DNA from 2 places in the Candidatus Thalassolituus haligoni genome. Region 1 is predicted to be linked to the other one. Evidence: riboswitches for the same ligand, from Rfam matches in the RefSeq annotation. Region 1 holds a riboswitch; the other holds the start of a gene.
What was found. Region 1 has a riboswitch for molybdenum cofactor ahead of moaA (GTP 3',8-cyclase MoaA). Riboswitches for the same ligand answer to the same signal wherever they lie in the genome.
Positions count from the first base shown of each region.

Region 2: linked by a shared signal. The riboswitch ahead of moaA (GTP 3',8-cyclase MoaA) and the one ahead of moaA (GTP 3',8-cyclase MoaA) in region 1 are both predicted to bind molybdenum cofactor.

Region 1 covers NZ_CP139482.1:4,100,360-4,109,017, forward strand. The annotation lists gene SOJ49_RS18540 (ethanolamine ammonia-lyase subunit EutB) at 1-678, opposite strand, end outside; gene SOJ49_RS18545 (hypothetical protein) at 918-1,088, opposite strand; gene SOJ49_RS18550 (ammonium transporter) at 1,165-2,523, opposite strand; gene pyk (pyruvate kinase) at 3,037-4,473, shown strand; molybdenum cofactor riboswitch at 4,592-4,764, shown strand; gene moaA (GTP 3',8-cyclase MoaA) at 4,752-5,741, shown strand; gene SOJ49_RS18565 (molybdenum cofactor guanylyltransferase) at 5,774-6,391, shown strand; gene moaB (molybdenum cofactor biosynthesis protein B) at 6,397-6,942, shown strand; gene moaC (cyclic pyranopterin monophosphate synthase MoaC) at 7,087-7,545, shown strand; gene SOJ49_RS18580 (MoaD/ThiS family protein) at 7,542-7,793, shown strand; gene moaE (molybdopterin synthase catalytic subunit MoaE) at 7,796-8,293, shown strand; gene SOJ49_RS18590 (isoprenylcysteine carboxylmethyltransferase family protein) at 8,370-8,658, shown strand, end outside.
Region 2 covers NZ_CP139482.1:604,993-613,650, reverse strand. The annotation lists gene moaE (molybdopterin synthase catalytic subunit MoaE) at 1-214, opposite strand, end outside; gene SOJ49_RS02725 (MoaD/ThiS family protein) at 216-467, opposite strand; gene moaC (cyclic pyranopterin monophosphate synthase MoaC) at 464-994, opposite strand; gene moaB (molybdenum cofactor biosynthesis protein B) at 996-1,541, opposite strand; gene SOJ49_RS02710 (molybdenum cofactor guanylyltransferase) at 1,555-2,166, opposite strand; gene moaA (GTP 3',8-cyclase MoaA) at 2,169-3,155, opposite strand; molybdenum cofactor riboswitch at 3,144-3,312, opposite strand; gene SOJ49_RS02700 (universal stress protein) at 3,416-4,432, opposite strand; gene SOJ49_RS02695 (RND family transporter) at 4,445-6,817, opposite strand; gene SOJ49_RS02690 (WD40/YVTN/BNR-like repeat-containing protein) at 6,836-7,909, opposite strand; gene SOJ49_RS02685 (DUF1329 domain-containing protein) at 7,976-8,658, opposite strand, start outside.

The sequences.
Region 1 (8,658 bases):
GGTCAAGACACAGCTCTGGGTTGGTATATCGTAATGCTGGATCACATCGTCCAGCATTTTCATTAGGGTAATCACCGCTTCGGTATTATCGCTGGCCGGATTAATGCCAATCACGGCATCGCCGCTGCCGTACAACAAGCCATCCAGCACCGAAGCGGCGACGCCAGCCGGATCATCCGTCGGGTGATTAGGCTGCAATCGCGTCGACATGCGCCCCGGCAAACCGATGGTATTCCGAAATTGTGTGGTGACTTTGCATTTGGAGGCGACCAGCACCAGATCCTGCAACCGCATAATCTTGCTGACTGCGGCTGCCATTTCCGGGGTCACTCCAGGGGCGATTTGTGCCAGGGTAACGGTAGACGCCTGCTCACTCAGCAACCAGTTGCGAAAGTCGCCAACGGTCAGATGGGATATCGGCGCAAATGCCAGCGCATCGTGGCGGTCAATAATCAGCCGGGAAACCTCATCGTCTTCATAAGGCACCAGCAATTCATTCAGAAAGGTTTTTAGCGGCACATCGGCCAGCGCCATCTGGGCAGCAACCCGTTCCTGCTCGTCGAGTGCAGCTACACCCGCCAGGCAATCCCCCGAGCGCAGCGGTGATGCCTTTGCCAACAAGGTTTTCAGGTCATTAAATTGCCAGTGCTGCTGGCCAAGCGATATCTGATAACTCATAGCAACGGGTCTTTGCTGAAGGTGTGTTTAACCAGCGGTCGCGGCCACTTACTTGTCATTCGTTCTTGTCATTCGTTCAAACCACTACGCTTTCATATTCATACATACTCACGCATGCGCACTCGCATAACAGTGATCATGTGCATAATGTCTGCCAGATAAAACAGGAAGCGCCCGGAACAAGCCGGGCGTGCGGGGTCAGACTGCTGCGGACGCTTCTGCCATCAAGACTGACCGGATCAGCCTTCGTGCTTGTTGAACGCGTCGTTCTCATGCTTGATCAGTGCGTACATAAACCCGAGAAAGGTCACGACCGCCAGACCACAAAAAAACGCCACCATTCCAGGTTGGTCAGCAAAGGTAAAATAAGCGCCTACGCCTTCCCAGCTATCAATCGGTGAAGTATCCATATGCATTCCTCTCTTTATTTACAGGGTTAAGACAGGCGGGGCAGATGCCCCGCGAGTTAAACAATCAAGACGTCGATCAGCTACCCAATACACCATTGGCAGGCAGACCGGCGGCATCCGCTGGAATCGTGCCTTCAACAATGTCACGAGAAGGAACACGCTCTGGGTAAGGAATGGCGGGAATTTCCACCAGATCCAGACCTGCAGCTTCCACTTTCGGTGGTACTCGCAGCATGCCCATCTTCTTCAGTAACAGTGAGATGGCATAGCCAGGTATAAAGCCGGTAACACACATGATCACAGCACCCAGCAGCTGGCCGAAGAAAGTAATATCTGGCGCACCTTCTGGAACACTTGGGTAACCAGCGGCAAAGATGCCGACCAGAACCACACCCAGGAAACCGCACCAGCCGTGTACGGCAACTGCGCCTACTGCGTCATCAATGCCGCATTTTTCAACAAACTTGCCAACCATTGGCATGGTGATACCACCAACAACGGCCAGGAAGAACGTCAGACCCGGGTAATAAACATCCAGACCAGCAGCAACAGTAATAATGCCCGCCAGACCACCAGACATGGTCATGAATGGCTCACGAGAAGCCAGATAAGCGCCAATCACACCACCGGAGAAACCCATCAAGGTGTTAAACGCAAACGCAGACAAGTTGGTCGGGTTACCATAAATAGTTGTCCAACCGGTATCACCGCCATTAAAGATGATGCAACCACCAAGGAAACCGAAGAAACCGACAATAATCATCATCAGGCCAATCAGTGCCATCGGCAGATTATGCGGCACAATAGCCATTGCCTTGCCGTTGACGAACTTGCCAATACGCGGCCCCAGATTGATCAGCACCCCGAGCGCAAAGAAACCCGCGACGGCGTGAACCACACCGGAAGCACCGACATCGTGATAACCGAGATCCAACAGCAACCAGCCATCTGGATGCCATCCCCAGGCACCTGCCAGAATCCAGACACCCGAACCAACCACAATGGTCAGGATCAGGTAAGCACTCATGCGGATACGCTCAATCACTGCACCCGACAGAATCGAGCCAGTCGTTGCGCCAAACATGGCAAAAGCAGCCCAGAAAATACCGGTGCCCATATCAGTGACATCAGGCCCCATACTGGTTGACCATGGCAGCGCACCCGAAGCATCAATAGGAATCAGACCACCAGGGAAAGCGTTATAGATCCACCAGCCGAAGAAATAGAAAGTCGGTACCACTACCGCCAGTGTCAGAATGTTTTTCATGCCGGATGCCAACGCGTTTTTTACTCGCGAAGCACCGATTTCATACGCCAGGAAGCCTGCGTGGATCATGAACATGATGGCGGTACACCACCAATAAAACACCTCGACATTCATTGCCTGGTGCATTTCGAAAGCCGCTTTAAAGGCTTCCAATTCTTCTGGAGTCATGGGAGTTCCCCCTCTCTGATTGAGTAAGTTTTTTAGCCAAACCAATTCAGACTGGTCAGAGTCGCACCGGGTGCGGGAATACTGACCAGACAAAAATATTCTCAGAGGGAATATTGCATGGCCGGTGCCAAGCCAGCATCCGGTTCCAATATTCGAAAAATGACAAATTTGTCCATTTCAGAAGGGGTAGATAGAGGTATAAGGTTGCGTTTAGTGTCCACATTGTCGTTAGTAATGCGATTCTACACCCGTATCAAGAACCTCCGTGCGTTCAAACCACAACAGCTGCGCGCTAGAAAGGTGCGAAAAACACCGACATTCGCCCCAGAAAAGAGCAACGATTCATTCTTAATGCACCGGCCACAGGTAATCGAACAAACCCTGGGCAAAATCAGTATAAACACGCTGAAATCACTGCAGTTGTTACATACATGTAAAGATTCCGCACCACTCTTGATAGATAATACTTTGGTATCACACCATGCACCCCACCGTTCGCCCAGGAGATTCTTCATGCTAAGACGCACCAAAATTGTGGCCACCCTTGGCCCCGCCACCAATACAGATGAAAAAATCGAACAGCTGATCGCAGCGGGCGCCGATGTATTCCGTCTCAACTTTTCTCATGGTGATGCCGATGACCACCGCGACCGTGCCGCCATGGTGCGCCGTGCGGCGAAAAAACTGGATCGTCACGTGGCGATTCTGGGGGATTTACAAGGCCCGAAAATCCGCATTTCCCGCTTTGCTGAACAAAAAGTCCACCTTGATATCGGCCAGCCATTCGTACTGGATGCGACCCTCGACCGCGATGCCGGCAACAAAGAACAGGTCGGTATCGACTACAAGGCACTGATCGAAGACGCCAAGGTCGGTGACATCCTGCTGCTGGATGACGGTCGGGTCGAACTGGAAGTGACTGAAACCTTTCCAACCAAACTGAATACCCGCGTTCGTATTGGCGGCTGGTTGTCGAACAACAAGGGCATCAACCGACTGGGTGGTGGCCTGTCCGCCAAAGCCCTGACCGACAAGGACAAGATTGACATCCAGCTGGCGTCCGAGCTACTGGTCGATTACCTCGCCGTCTCCTTCCCGCGTGACGAAAATGACATGATCGAAGCCCGCGAACTGCTGACTGCCGCTGGCGGCCATGCGGGTCTGGTATCCAAAATCGAACGCGCCGAATGCGTTGCCGACGATGCCGTACTGGATGGCATTATCCGCGCTTCCGATGCCGTAATGGTCGCTCGTGGAGACCTCGCCGTAGAAATCGGCGATGCCGAACTGGTTGGCGTACAGAAAAAAATCATTGCCCGTTCGCGCCAGCTGAACAAGCCGGTCATCACTGCGACCCAGATGATGGAATCCATGATCGACAGCCCGATGCCAACTCGTGCCGAAGTCTCCGACGTCGCCAACGCGGTATTGGACTATACCGATGCCGTTATGCTGTCAGCCGAAACCGCCGCTGGTGATTACCCGGTTGAAGCGGTTGCCGCCATGACCCGCATCATCATGGGCGCCGAGCGTCATCCACTGGCCAAGCGCTCCAAGCACCGGCTCTACGAAGACTTTCACGACATCGATGAAACCATCGCCCTGTCTGCCATGTATGCCGCCAATCATCTGGTCGGCGTCAAGGCGATTATTTCCCTGACCGAAACCGGTGCAACACCACGGCTGATGTCACGTTTGCGTTCAGCCTTGCCGATCTTTGCCTTCTGCCGTCGGGAAGACACCCAATCGCGCGTCGCTCTCTATCGCGGCGTGCAAACCGTGCCTTTTTATGCCGATCAACTGGAACCGGATGCCATTAACCCGGCCGCCATCGCCATCCTCAAGGAAACTGGCGAAGTCAGCAGCGGCGACTACGTTGTGATCACCCGTGGCGACTACCTCAACGCCCAGGGTGGCACCAATACCATGAAGATTGTCCGCGTCGACTGACGTTTGTTTGGCCCGGCGCTGCACTCTTGCTGCTCAGCCGGGCAACCTCCCCCTCCTGCAAGACACCCAGCTCCCCATTTCTGGTCGCTACATATTTGCGGTCAAAGCGCATACACTGACAACTTACAAACGCCGAGCTGCTGTCTCTAACAGGCTGTGAATAACACCTCATGACGCTTCAGCCGTGGCACTGATCCCACAGGATCAGCGGGCATAACGCCCCTGCCACCAGGGTTCTGTGGGAAACCACCGGGCCTCCCGTATTTGGAAAGGTGTATATGACCCACTATGAACCCGGATTGAGCGACCGCTTTGGTCGCCGTTTCAGCTATCTGCGCCTGTCGGTTACCGATGTGTGCAATTTTCGTTGTCACTACTGTTTACCCGATGGCTATCAGAAAACTGATCAGCCAGAACCGCTGACGCTGGCAGAAATCGCCCCACTGCTGCAAACATTTGCCCAACTGGGAACACGCAAAGTGCGTATTACCGGTGGCGAACCCAGTGTGCGCAAGGATCTCACCGAGATCATTGACCTCACTGCCCGCACTCCTGGCATCGAGCAGGTCGCACTCACCACCAATGGCTACCGGCTGGCAGATCAGATTGATGACTGGCACCGTGCCGGACTGCAACGGCTGAACCTCAGCATCGACAGCCTCGACCCGGAGCAGTTTGGTGCCATTACCGGCTACCACCATCTCGATCGAATTCTGGCGGGTCTTGAGCGCGCTCTGACCCTGGGGCTGGACGTCAAGATCAATGCCGTGCTGTTGCGTGGATTCAATACCGAACGCTTGCAACAGTTCCTCGACTGGATCAAAGACACGCCAGTAACCCTGCGGTTTATCGAATTAATGGAAACCGGTAACAATCCGGTATTTTTCGCCGAGCACCATGTCAGCGGCGAAGCCATTCGACAACAGCTGCAGGCTTCAGGCTGGCAGGCCAAAACACGCGCCCAGCATGACGGCCCGGCACTGGAATTCACCCACTCCGCTTATCGTGGCAAACTGGGGCTGATCATGCCCTACAGCAAAGACTTCTGTGCCAGCTGTAATCGCCTGCGCATATCGTCACTGGGGAAATTGCATCTCTGCCTGTTTGGCGAACAAGGTTATGACGTACGACCGTTACTGCAGCCCGGCATCGCACCAGCGCAACTGGTGGCCGAACTGGAACAGTTGTTAGGGCTGAAACACGAAACCCATTACCTGCAAAGTGGCAATACCGGCGCGACCCGCCATTTTGCCATGCTGGGTGGCTAACACCGGGGTAAACCCCCGACTGCGGAGGCGATATGACAGCGAGAGTAACAACCGGGGTGATTCTGGCAGGAGGCGCCTCCCGTCGAATGGGACAAGACAAGGCGATGCTACCCGCCAGGGGCCACACCAGTTTGCTACACCACCAGGTTGCCCTGATGCAGCAACTCGGGCTGGAGCAGCTGTTTATCAGCCGCCATATCACCCTGCAAACACCCGCTGACCTGCAGCATTTGGTCATTAGCGACATCAATGACGAGTATCACGATGGCCCGCTGGCGGGCATTTTCAGCATTGCCAAAGCCTGCCCGCAAGCAGAGGCCTTACTGGTCATGCCGGTCGACTTGCCACTGATGGATCTGGCCACCCTGCGCTACCTGCTGAATATTGGCGACGCCGACGATCGCGCCGTCTACTTCCTGCAGGAATATCTGCCGCTCTACCTGCCGTTATCAACCCGAATCCGGCAGTATCTGGAAGATCAACTGACACTGGCAACCGCCGATAAATCCATTCGAGGACTACTGAGCTATTGCCAGGCCTTATCGCTCCAGCCCGCCAATTCCACAGCACTGACCAATACCAATACCCATGAAGAATGGCTCGCCAGCCAACAGGTCAGCGCCACCCCTACAGTTATTGAACGTGAGTAATTCCAATGTCCAAAACCTTTACTGATCAATTTATAGCACTGAATATTGCCGTACTGACGGTTTCCGACAGCCGCACAGAAGAGAACGACACCAGCGGCCAACTGCTGGTCAGCCAACTGACCGAAGCTGGCCACCAGCTGGCGGACAAGCGTATTGTTATCGACGACAAGTACCAGCTACGAGCCACCGTCTCAGGCTGGATTGCGGATACCACGACCCAGGTGGTGCTGATAACTGGCGGCACCGGCTTCACCGAGCGCGACACCACACCAGACGCCATGATCCCGTTGTTTGACCAGACCATCGACGGCTTTGGGGAATTGTTCCGGCATATTTCCTACCAGCAAATCGGCACCTCCACGATCCAGAGCCGTGCCGTTGCCGGACTGGCCAACGGTACACTGATTTTCTGTATGCCCGGTTCCACCAACGCCTGCCGTACTGCCTGGGACGAGATCATTGCCAGCCAGTTGGACAGCCGCTTCAAGCCCTGCAATTTTGTACTGCGGCTGAAAAATACCGCCAATCAGCTGTGCGATAGTCGCGGCTGATACGTTTGAGGCCATCACTCCATGTCTAACGCTACGCCTGGGACTATGTCTGGAACTACCTCTGGAACTACGTCTGAAACAATATCTGACCCGTCGGAACACTCGGAAGAGTTTTCCCACGTTAACGCGCGCGGCGAAGCCAATATGGTCGATGTCAGCAACAAACTGCCGACCACCCGTGAAGCCCGCGCCGAGGGTTTCGTCAACATGTTGCCGGCCACCCTGGCCAAGATCCTGGCAGGAGACCACCACAAGGGCGACGTGTTTGCCGTTGCCCGTATCGCCGGGATCCAGGCAGCCAAACAAACCAGCCAGCTGATTCCCCTTTGCCACCCCTTAATGCTGAGCAAGGTCGCCGTTGAATTTGAACCACAGCCCGATCATACCCGGATTCGTATCACCAGCTACTGCAAACTCAGCGGCCAAACCGGTGTGGAAATGGAAGCCCTGACCGCCGTGACGGTAGCAGCCCTGACGCTGTTTGATATGTGTAAGGCCGTCGACCCAGGCATGACACTTGGCGGTATCCGGGTGCTGGAAAAACTTGGCGGTAAAACCGGCCACTGGCAAGCCGACACTACCGCAGCGCCGGAGGCATCATGATTCAAGTGTTGTTATTCGCCCGCTTGCGCGATCAGCTCGGCGCACCGGTCGTCAACCTGACGCTGTCAACGCCTGCCACCGTGCATGACCTGCGACAGGCGTTGCAACAACAGTTTGCCGAGCACGCAGACTCTCTGGCAGCCGGACAGGCCCTGGTCGCCATCAATCAGTCCTTAATCAATGATGAAACCGCCGTTATTCACAACGGTGACGAAGTGGCGCTGTTTCCACCCATGACGGGAGGTTGAGCATGGACGTGATCAAGGTACAAACTGACGACTTTACTGTTGCCGAAGAATACCAGCAGCTCTGCCAGACTAATCGCAACGACGGTGCCGTGGTCTTTTTTGTTGGTCGGGTACGTGAGCTGAATCAGCACGATTCCATATCCCGTCTGTTTCTGGAGCACTATCCCAGCATGACTGAACGCGCCTTGTCCGACATCGTCAGCGCTGCCCGAGCGCGCTGGTCATTGGGGCGTGTGCGGCTGATTCACCGGATTGGCGCGCTGGATATCGAAGACCAGATTGTTTTTGTCGGCGTCTCCAGTCCGCATCGTCAAAACGCCTTTGATGCTGCCGCTTTTATTATGGATTTTCTCAAAAGCCAGGCTCCCTTCTGGAAAAAGGAAACCCTCACCGCCGCAAGCGGAGCAGACGTATCGGAACGCTGGGTCGAAGCCCGCCACAGCGACACGCAAGCCCTACAGAAGTGGAATGACCTTGAGATGCCGGATTCGTTACCATAACCCGTCACGTTAATTCGTCACAATACATTGCGGTCAGCCTGACGCACCCTTGCCCTGACCAAAAGGACGACAACGCTTGAAACGACTGGAATTACTGATTCCCCCGCCACTGGTGGCCATGCTCATCGGACTGCTTATGTGGCTGATTTCCCCGAACCTGCCCACTCTGGCCCAGCTTGGCCTGATGGACAAAATTCTGGTGGGATGCTGTGTGACTGCCGGGCTGGGGTTGGATCTGATGGCACTGACCAGTTTTATCCGCCGCCGCACCACTATCAACCCGATGACGCCGGAAAAAACTTCCCGTCTGGTCAAAACCGGCATTTACCGCCATACCCGTAACCCCATGTACGTTGGTCTGCTGC
Region 2 (8,658 bases), 880 kb from region 1:
AGCGAGCGCGGGCGTCGTCTTCTATCTGGTGCAACGCCCGTTCGGTCATGCCTGGATAATGTTCCAGCAACAGGCCGCTGACGGCGTCTCCCTGATTCATATCGCGTACCAGCCCGACAAAAAACACCACGGCACCATCGGTGGGGTTGTCTCCGATCAGTTGCTGATATTCAGCTCCCACATCGAAGTCTTCGGTTTGTACCCGTACCGCCATATCAGCCTCCGGTCATGGGGGGTAACAACGCAATTTCATCCGTTGCGCAGACGATGGCATTTTCGTCGTTGGTCAGTGCCTGGTTAATGGCAACCAGTGCCCGCCCCGCTGCCAACACATCCGTCTGATGCGGAAAGTGCTGTTGCAAGGCGAACCGCAAACTGGCAACCGTGCAGGGTTCGGGAAGGTTCATGCGGAGGCAATCGGTACCCAGTTCATCACGCAGGCGGGCAAACAGCAAAACCTGGATCATGACGGCGCTCCTGTAGCGGTTTCTGTCGTGCCGGATTCCAGCTGCCAGTGGCCGCTTTTACCGCCCTGTTTTTCCAGTACCCGAATACCGCTGATACACATGGCCGGATCAACCGCCTTGCACATATCAAACAGCGTCAGGGCGGCGACACTGACGGCGGTCAGGGCTTCCATCTCGACGCCGGTCTGGCCACTGAGTTTGCACAGGCTGTGAATACGCACACGGTTGTGTGCTGGCTGTACCTCGAAGTCGACCGCCACTTTTGACAGCATCAGAGGATGGCAAAGGGGAATCAGCTGACTGGTCTGCTTGGCTGCCTGAATCCCGGCAATACGGGCAACACTGAATACATCGCCCTTGTGGTGATGGCCGTTGATGATCATCTTCAGGGTGCTTGCCTGCATCTGCACATAGCCTTCCGCACGTGCCTCGCGCACGGTCACGGCTTTACTGCTGACGTCGACCATATTGGCTTCACCACGTGAATTAACGTGGGAAAAAGCCGCTTGTTGTGCAGGTTTATCCATCTCAGCCTCGCGTTCCACAGAGGTTATCTGCGGTATTTTTCAGCCGCAAAACAAAGTTGCAGGGACGGAAACGGGCATCCAGCTGACTGGCAATAATGTCATCCCAGGCAGTACCACACGCATTAGTGGAACCCGGCATGCAGAAAATCAGCGTGCTGTTGGCAAGGCCAGCCACTGCACGACTCTGAATGGTAGAAGTGCCAATCTGATCGAAGGAGATCTGCCGGAACAATTCACCAAAGCCGGTAATAGTCTGGTCAAACAAGGGTTCCAGCGCATCGGGGGTATTATCGCGTTCGGTAAAACCGGTTCCACCAGTCACCAGCACCACCTGGGTGCTGGTGTCGGCAACCCATTGTGATACGACGGCGCGTAACTGGTATTTGTCGTCGGCCACAATCGCTTTGGCGGAGAGCACATGCCCTGCTGCGGTGAGCTTTTCGATCAGCAGATGACCGCTGGTATCGGTTGCTTCGGTACGGCTGTCAGAGACGGTCAACACGGCGATATTGAGAGCAACGAAGTCATCAGTAAAGGTTTTTGACATGATAAAAGTTCCTTTAATCCTGAGGTAGAACCGACCAGTCTGCTTGTAGACTGGCCTGCCATTCTTCCGGGGTATTGGTATTGGTTAGAGTGTTATCAACAGGTGCTGGCAATGCCACGGCGTTTTCCCGCCGCAACAGGCCACGAATGGATTTGTCTGATGCAGCCAGAGTAATACGGGCACACAGATCCTCACGCAGGGCGTCATGCAACGGCAAATACAGCGGTAAATACTCGTTTTCGTAATACACCGCCGTGCGCAGGCGCTGGCCTTCCTCCAGCAGATGCTGCAGGGATGCAGTACAAACAAAAGGCAAGTCCACCGGCAAGACCAGTACCGCTGTCGCTTCCGGCCAGGCTAAAGCAGCGGCCTGGATGCCGGCCAACGGCCCTTCGTGATTGTCACTGTTGGAGTCACTGAGTACCGGTACATCCAGATCCGTCGGAGTCTGGTGACGGCGATGGCGACTGACCGAACAGGCGTCCAGCGACAGCGATTGCAACAAGGCCAATTGACGGTGCAACAGGCTTGGATAACCGGCTACTGATAGCAATGCCTTGTCCTGACCCATACGGCGCGACTCCCCACCGGCCAGAACCAGACCCAGGATAAACGCAGTCGACATCATCAGCCTCCTAACATCGCCAGGTGACGGGTAGCACCGGTAGCGCCTTGATGCAGGGAGTGGCTCACGCGTTTTTCACCCAACAATGTCAACAGACGAGCCTGGAGCAAATCCTCCTTGCCAGCTTCCAGCAAGGTTCGAATATCATGGCCTTGCTCACCAAACAGACACAGATGCAACTTGCCGACAGACGACAGACGCAGGCGATTACAGCTGGCGCAGAAGTCCTTGCTATAGGGCATGATCAAACCAATACGGCCCCGGTAATCCGGATGCTGGAATTCCAGCGCTGGCCCGGCGTTGATCTCTTTCAAGCGCGGTTGCCATCCTTGCTGTAGCAGCTGCTGGCGAATCTCGTCTCCACTGACATGATGTTCGGTAAAAAACACCTGATTGTCGCCAGTTTGCATCAGTTCGATAAATCGCAGACTAACGGGTGTCTTACGAATCCAGTTAAGAAAATCCTGCAGTTGATGGTGATTAAATCCTTTCAGCAGAACGGCGTTAACCTTGACCTTCAGTCCCAGCGCCAGCGCTTTGTCCAGACCTTGCAGCAAATACGGCAAACGGTCATGGCCGGTAATGTTGGCAAATTGCGCCGGATCGAGACTATCGATACTGAGGTTGAGGTGGGTCAGACCGGCGTCGGCCCAGTCCTGCACGGCATGTAACAGCCGATAGCCATTAGTGGTAATCGCGACCTGATCAATACCGGGGGTTTGCGCAACAATACGAATAATATCCGGCAGATCTTTACGCAGACTGGGTTCACCACCGGTGACACGCACCTTGCGTGTCCCCAGTGCGGCAAATGCTGCCACAGCACAACGAATTTCATCCAGCGCCAGGTATGTCGGTTTTTCCGAGCACTGGTAACCATCCGGCAGGCAATAATTGCAGCGGAAGTTGCACTGATCGGTCACCGACAGGCGTAAATAACCGAAGCGACGGCCAAAGGCGTCACTCAGTTGGGGTTCTGGCAATGTCATGTCACACCTTTCCAAATATGTGGGAGGCCAGCCAGTTTCCCGGCTAACCCTGGTGACCGACCGCCGTTATTGGTGGTGGCCACGGCGGCAGCTGCGTACCTCATACCTGATTAGCTCAGGGAGGGTTAGCAACAGCCGCTCGGCGATGAACTGCGTTTCATCAAAAAAACAAACAGGATCAGCAGCAGATCAAGCAGTGCCAGATAACCAGGCCTGATGCAGATCCTCTGCCGCCTGGCGTATATCATCCGAGGTCAGGGTCATGTGGTACTCCTTTTTCGATGGGTGTTCAGATGAGCCAGAAGCGTTCCCAGATCTTGTTGGCGGGCGTTGCGTAACGTGCGCCATCGGGGCTGATTCAACGTCTCCAGTGCACGCTCAAACTCCTGCTCGGATAGCGGCTCGGATGCCTTGCCCACCAGGTGGTGATTGTCTTCTGTAACTTGTTGAATAATATGCTGCCCCAGCTGCCTTGCCGTCGCTCGTGCAACGTCCAGATTCCACTTTTCAGGAACCAGGCAGACGTCGATTAACGCGGCGATCAAGCGGGATTCCTGAGGGAGGTTGTCATTTGTGTCGGTATGGGTCACCGATACGTTATCGCTGACCTGGTGCAATTGTTGTAAGGCTGGTTCCTGACGGAAATCACGTATCACCAAGGCAAAATTCTGGATTGCCGTCAGTAACATGCCGACTAACTCATCGTTCTCGGTAAGGCAGTCCGGCGCTTGCAAGCAGAGTTCCAGCTGTTCAATTAACGCTATCCAGATCGCATGGTTCTCGCGGAACTCCCGGATCACTTGCTGCTGCGCCGATTCCTGTTCTTCCCCCACTGCCGCCACCAGTACCGGGATCCGGGTCTGCTGGACCACTTTCAACAGCACTGAGCCGAACAGGCGTTCGATCAACGAACGACGCCAGTGCGTCCCCATCAGGATCAGGTCTGCTTGCAGCTCCGTCGCCTTGGCCAGAATGGTGTCCGCAATCGAATCGTCACAGACTTCGGAAATAAAATCGGCGCTTATACTTGCTGTTCGTGCCCAGCCGGTTGCCCGTGCCTTGATGTAACCATCTCGCCACAGGTATTTACGGGCGAACAGTTCCGGGGCCATGGCGTGCAGCAGCCCGGCATCTTCACGGTTCACTTCGTTGTCCTGCGGCGACAGGTACAAAAAGGTCACGTGGGCACCGTGGACTTCAGCCATGCGCACCCCCGACTCCAGCACTTGCATCGACAGCTGGCTTTCATCCAGCGGGATAAGTAGTTGCTTGTACATCCTGTTTGCTCCTCAGTGCGGCTGGCTGCGTTTCAGTAAAAAACTCGCCAGCGCCGGCAGTAAAATCAGCGCGCCGAGCATGTTCCACAGGAACATGAAGGTCAGTAATATGCCCATGTCGGCCTGGAACTTGATCGGTGAGAAGGCCCAGGCACCAACGCCAATGGCGAGGGTGCAGCCGGTAAAAATAACCACCCGGCCGGTGAACACCAGGGCCCGATAGTAGGCTTCGGAGAGGCTGGCCCCAGCGCGTAGCCAGGTTTGCACCACGCTGAGGATGTAGAGCGCGTAGTCGATGCCGATGCCGACCCCGAGAGCGATCACCGGCAAGGTCGAGACCTTGATGCCGATGCCCAGAAAGACCATCAGTGCCTCGACCAAAATCGAGGTCAGTACCAGCGGCACCATGGCGCAGATCACTGCGGGCAGGGAGCGGAAGGCGATGATGCTGAGCAGGGTGACGGCGATATAGACGCCGTACAAAATCTTGCTGTTGGCGACCTTGACCACTTGGTTGGTGGCGGCTTCAATGCCGGCGTTGCCGCCGCTGAGTTCAAAGCGGATGCCGGTTGAGGGGTTGTCTTGCTTGAAGGTGTCGATGGCGTTCACCACGGTTTCCAGGGTGTCGGCTTTGTGGTCGGTGAGGTACAAGTAAATGGGCAGCAGGTCGCAGGTGGCATTAAATAGCTCACGTGGGGCACGGGCGGCACTGCCATTGATCAGGTACTGGTTGGCGACCAGGTCGTACCATTTGAAGTTGCCTTCGTTAAACCCGGCGGCAGCCTGACGCACCATGCCGGCAAAGGATCGGGTGCCATCCACCATCGGTAATTGCCGCAGTTGCCATTCCAGCCGGTCAACCATCAGCAGGTTGTCGTAGTTGGCACAGGCCCCCTTGTCGGTGACCCCAAAGACCACAAAGACGTCAGCTCCGGCCTGGTAGTTGGCCACCATAAAGCGGTTATCCTGGTTGTAGCGGGAGTCGGCCCGCAGTTCCGGCGCACCGCTGTCGAGGTCACCGATGCGGACATGCTGACTCACCAGGTAGCCGCCGACACCGAGGCCCAATGCGATGACCAGGGCGACAGTCGCAGGTCCCCGACGGGTAAACATGTCCAGAAATTGCCAGAACGGATGTTTTTCATGATCGGCTTCGTCACCGGTCTGGGCCAGACTGCGACGGGCAGCGCTGGCGGAGACGCCGGTGTAGGACAACAGAATCGGCAACAGCGCCAGGTTGGTGAAGATCAGGACACCCACCCCGACACTGGCAATCAGCGCCAGCTCACGGATCACCGGAATATCAATCACGGAGAGCACCGCAAAGCCCACGACATCGGCTAGCAATGCCGTGGCTCCGGCCATAAACAGACGGCGGAAGGTATAACGGGCAGCGATCAGGCGATGAGTGCCACGACCGATGTCCTGCATGATGCCGTTCATTTTCTGGGCACCGTGGCTGACACCAATGGCAAAGATCAGGAAGGGCACCAGAATCGAATAGGGATTGAGCTCAAAACCCAACACCGGCAGCAAGCCCAATAACCAGACGATGCCAATCAGCGTGGTCAACAGCACCAGCAGGGTGCTGCGCAGGCAGCGGGTAAAAAAGAACAGGATTAACCCGGTAATGATCAGGGCAAAGGCGAAGAAGGCCAGAATGGTGTACAGGCCATCAATCAGATCCCCCATCACCTTGGCAAAACCGGTGATGTGCAAGCGGATGCCATGGGCTTCGTAGCGGCTGCGAATGTCTTCCAGCGCTTGAGAGAGTGCACCGTAGTTCAGGGGCGACTGATCGGTTTCCATCAGCGGCACATAAATAATGGACGAGCGGAAATCCGCCGCAACCAGCTGGCCAATCTCACCGGAGCGCAAGACGTTGTTGCGGAAATCGGCGATGCTCTGGTCGCTGCCATCGTAGTTCTGCGGCATCACCGGGCCACCTTCGTAGCCATATTGGGTCACCCCGATCCAGCGTACCGAGGGCATCCACAACGACTTCATGAAGGGCCGGTCAACGTTGGGCAGCAGGTAAATCTCGTCGTTGATGGCCTTGAGCTGATCGATATAGCTGGCCGAAAAGAGGGTCTCACCGGGCTTGGCTTCCACCGCAATCCGCAGGGCATTCCCCAATCCCTTGACGTCATCCTGATAGTTGAGAAAATTGACAATATACGGATGGTTGCCCGGAATCGTTTTCAGAAAACTGGCATTCAGTTCGGTGCGCAAGGCCGATAATCCCAATAACAGGGTTAACAGGGCACAGACGGCCACAATCCAGGCGCGATGATTAAACAGCAAACGCTCAGCACGATTACCGGAACGCGAATCAAAAGACCCCAGATCCGCGATGGTTTCAAATGTTTGAGAAGAGACGGCCATGAAATATCCAGATAAAAGTTAGGGTTGAGCAGCCGGGGTTACCGCCAGGGCACCCTGCAATCCCACAGCAATAACCGGGGCTTCGGAGCGGGTACCCGGTGACAGTGCCAGGATGGGAAAACCGGCCGATACGGCCAAACGCGAGGTGGTGCCGTTATCCTGCAAGCGCCAGAGGCCGCCGCCGTCATCGGACAGCAGATAACCACCAGTCGTTAATGGCAGAATGGCCAGCAGTGAGTACTGGGTATCGATGGCCAGCGGCTGCCAGTCAGCGGAGCTCAGGTCGCCCTGCCAGAGCGTGCCGCGCAGACCGAGCAACAGCAGTTGCTGCTGGCTGGCGGAATACCAGCCACTGAACAGGCTGGCGTCGGAGGGCGAATCCAGCGGCTGAAAATGCTGACCGCGATCACCGGACTGATACAGCAAGCCCATTTCACCCATCAGAATGATCCCGTCGCCATCACTGGCGATGTGGTAAATATGGCGGTCTTCTTCACCCCCCAGTCGACCAGCCGCCGAGTGCCAGCTTTGGCCGCCATTGTCGGTGCTTAACATCACGCCATAAGCGCCCACCGCCAAACCGTCCTGGGCATTGATAAAATGCACATCCAGCAGAGGCTTGTCGGCACCGTCGTCGCTGTAGCGTTGTAACTTCATCGCCAACCGATCGTCACCGGCCTGTTGTGCGGCTTCCGCCTGTTGATGCCACATCCCGACCAGTTGGCGGCCATCGGTCTGGCGCTGCCAGGTCAGGCCGCCATCGGCGGTTGCCAGAATGACCAGGCCGTGTCCGACTGCCCAGCCATGCTGGTCATCAACAAAATCCACCGCCGTCAGGGTCACCGACACCGGCACCTGGGCTTGTTGCCACTGTTGGCCGCCATCCTCGCTGTAAACGATATGGCCGCGTTCACCGACCGCCACCAGACGTTCACCCACCTGGCGAATATCCAGTAATGCCCCGGTAGCGGCCAGGACACTGGGCAGCGCCGGTTGGTCCAACGGGGAATAGGACGGCAGCGGGTCTGCCTGAACAGACGCCGCCCCGACACACAGTATCAAGGCGGCGATACGCCTTACCAAATTCAACATAATCAACAACATCCTATTAAAAACACCCGTACTCGGGTGTGTTGCACTGACACCGAAGGCCGCGTGCTAACGCACACTGCGGATAATCAGTGACGAGGGCGAAAAATAACGTTCGGGTTTCATTTCGACGGCTTTTAACTGATAGCCAGGATCGAAATACACCATGTTACGAGCCGACCAGGACGCATCCAGGATATACAGGAGGTCGGCATAACTGCTCATTTGTGTGGGCACGTCGGGCAGGTAGAAGGCCAGGTTCAGGCTCACCCGCCAGAGCGTGCCGGACGGATCCCAGCCATCCATCAGGCTGGTGCCCCAGGTGTCTTCGTCGATGTAAAATTTGCGCTTGCTGACGGCATGGCGTTTGCCCGGTTTTAATGTCGCTTCCACCACCCAGACGCGGTGTTTTTCCCAGCGAATGGCATCCGGTTGGTGGTGTTCCTTGCCAAAGACACCGTCTTCATCCAGCGCAAAAATCTTGTTGTTGTTGTACGGAATCAGCGCTTCCTGTTTACCCACAATACGGTAGTCATAACGTTCATCGTTGGTATACGGACTGCCAAACACTTCATCAAAGAAGTTGGCACCGGAGTTGACAAAATCCGGCGTATCCCAGCCGACGTTGGGGGAACGACGCACGCGGCGCTGACCCACCAGGTACTGGGAGACCTTGCGATCCGACTGCACATAGTTGTCGGTGTCGCGGGAGACCAGACCCTCGCCGGCCCGGAACGACGGCGCGTCGGTAA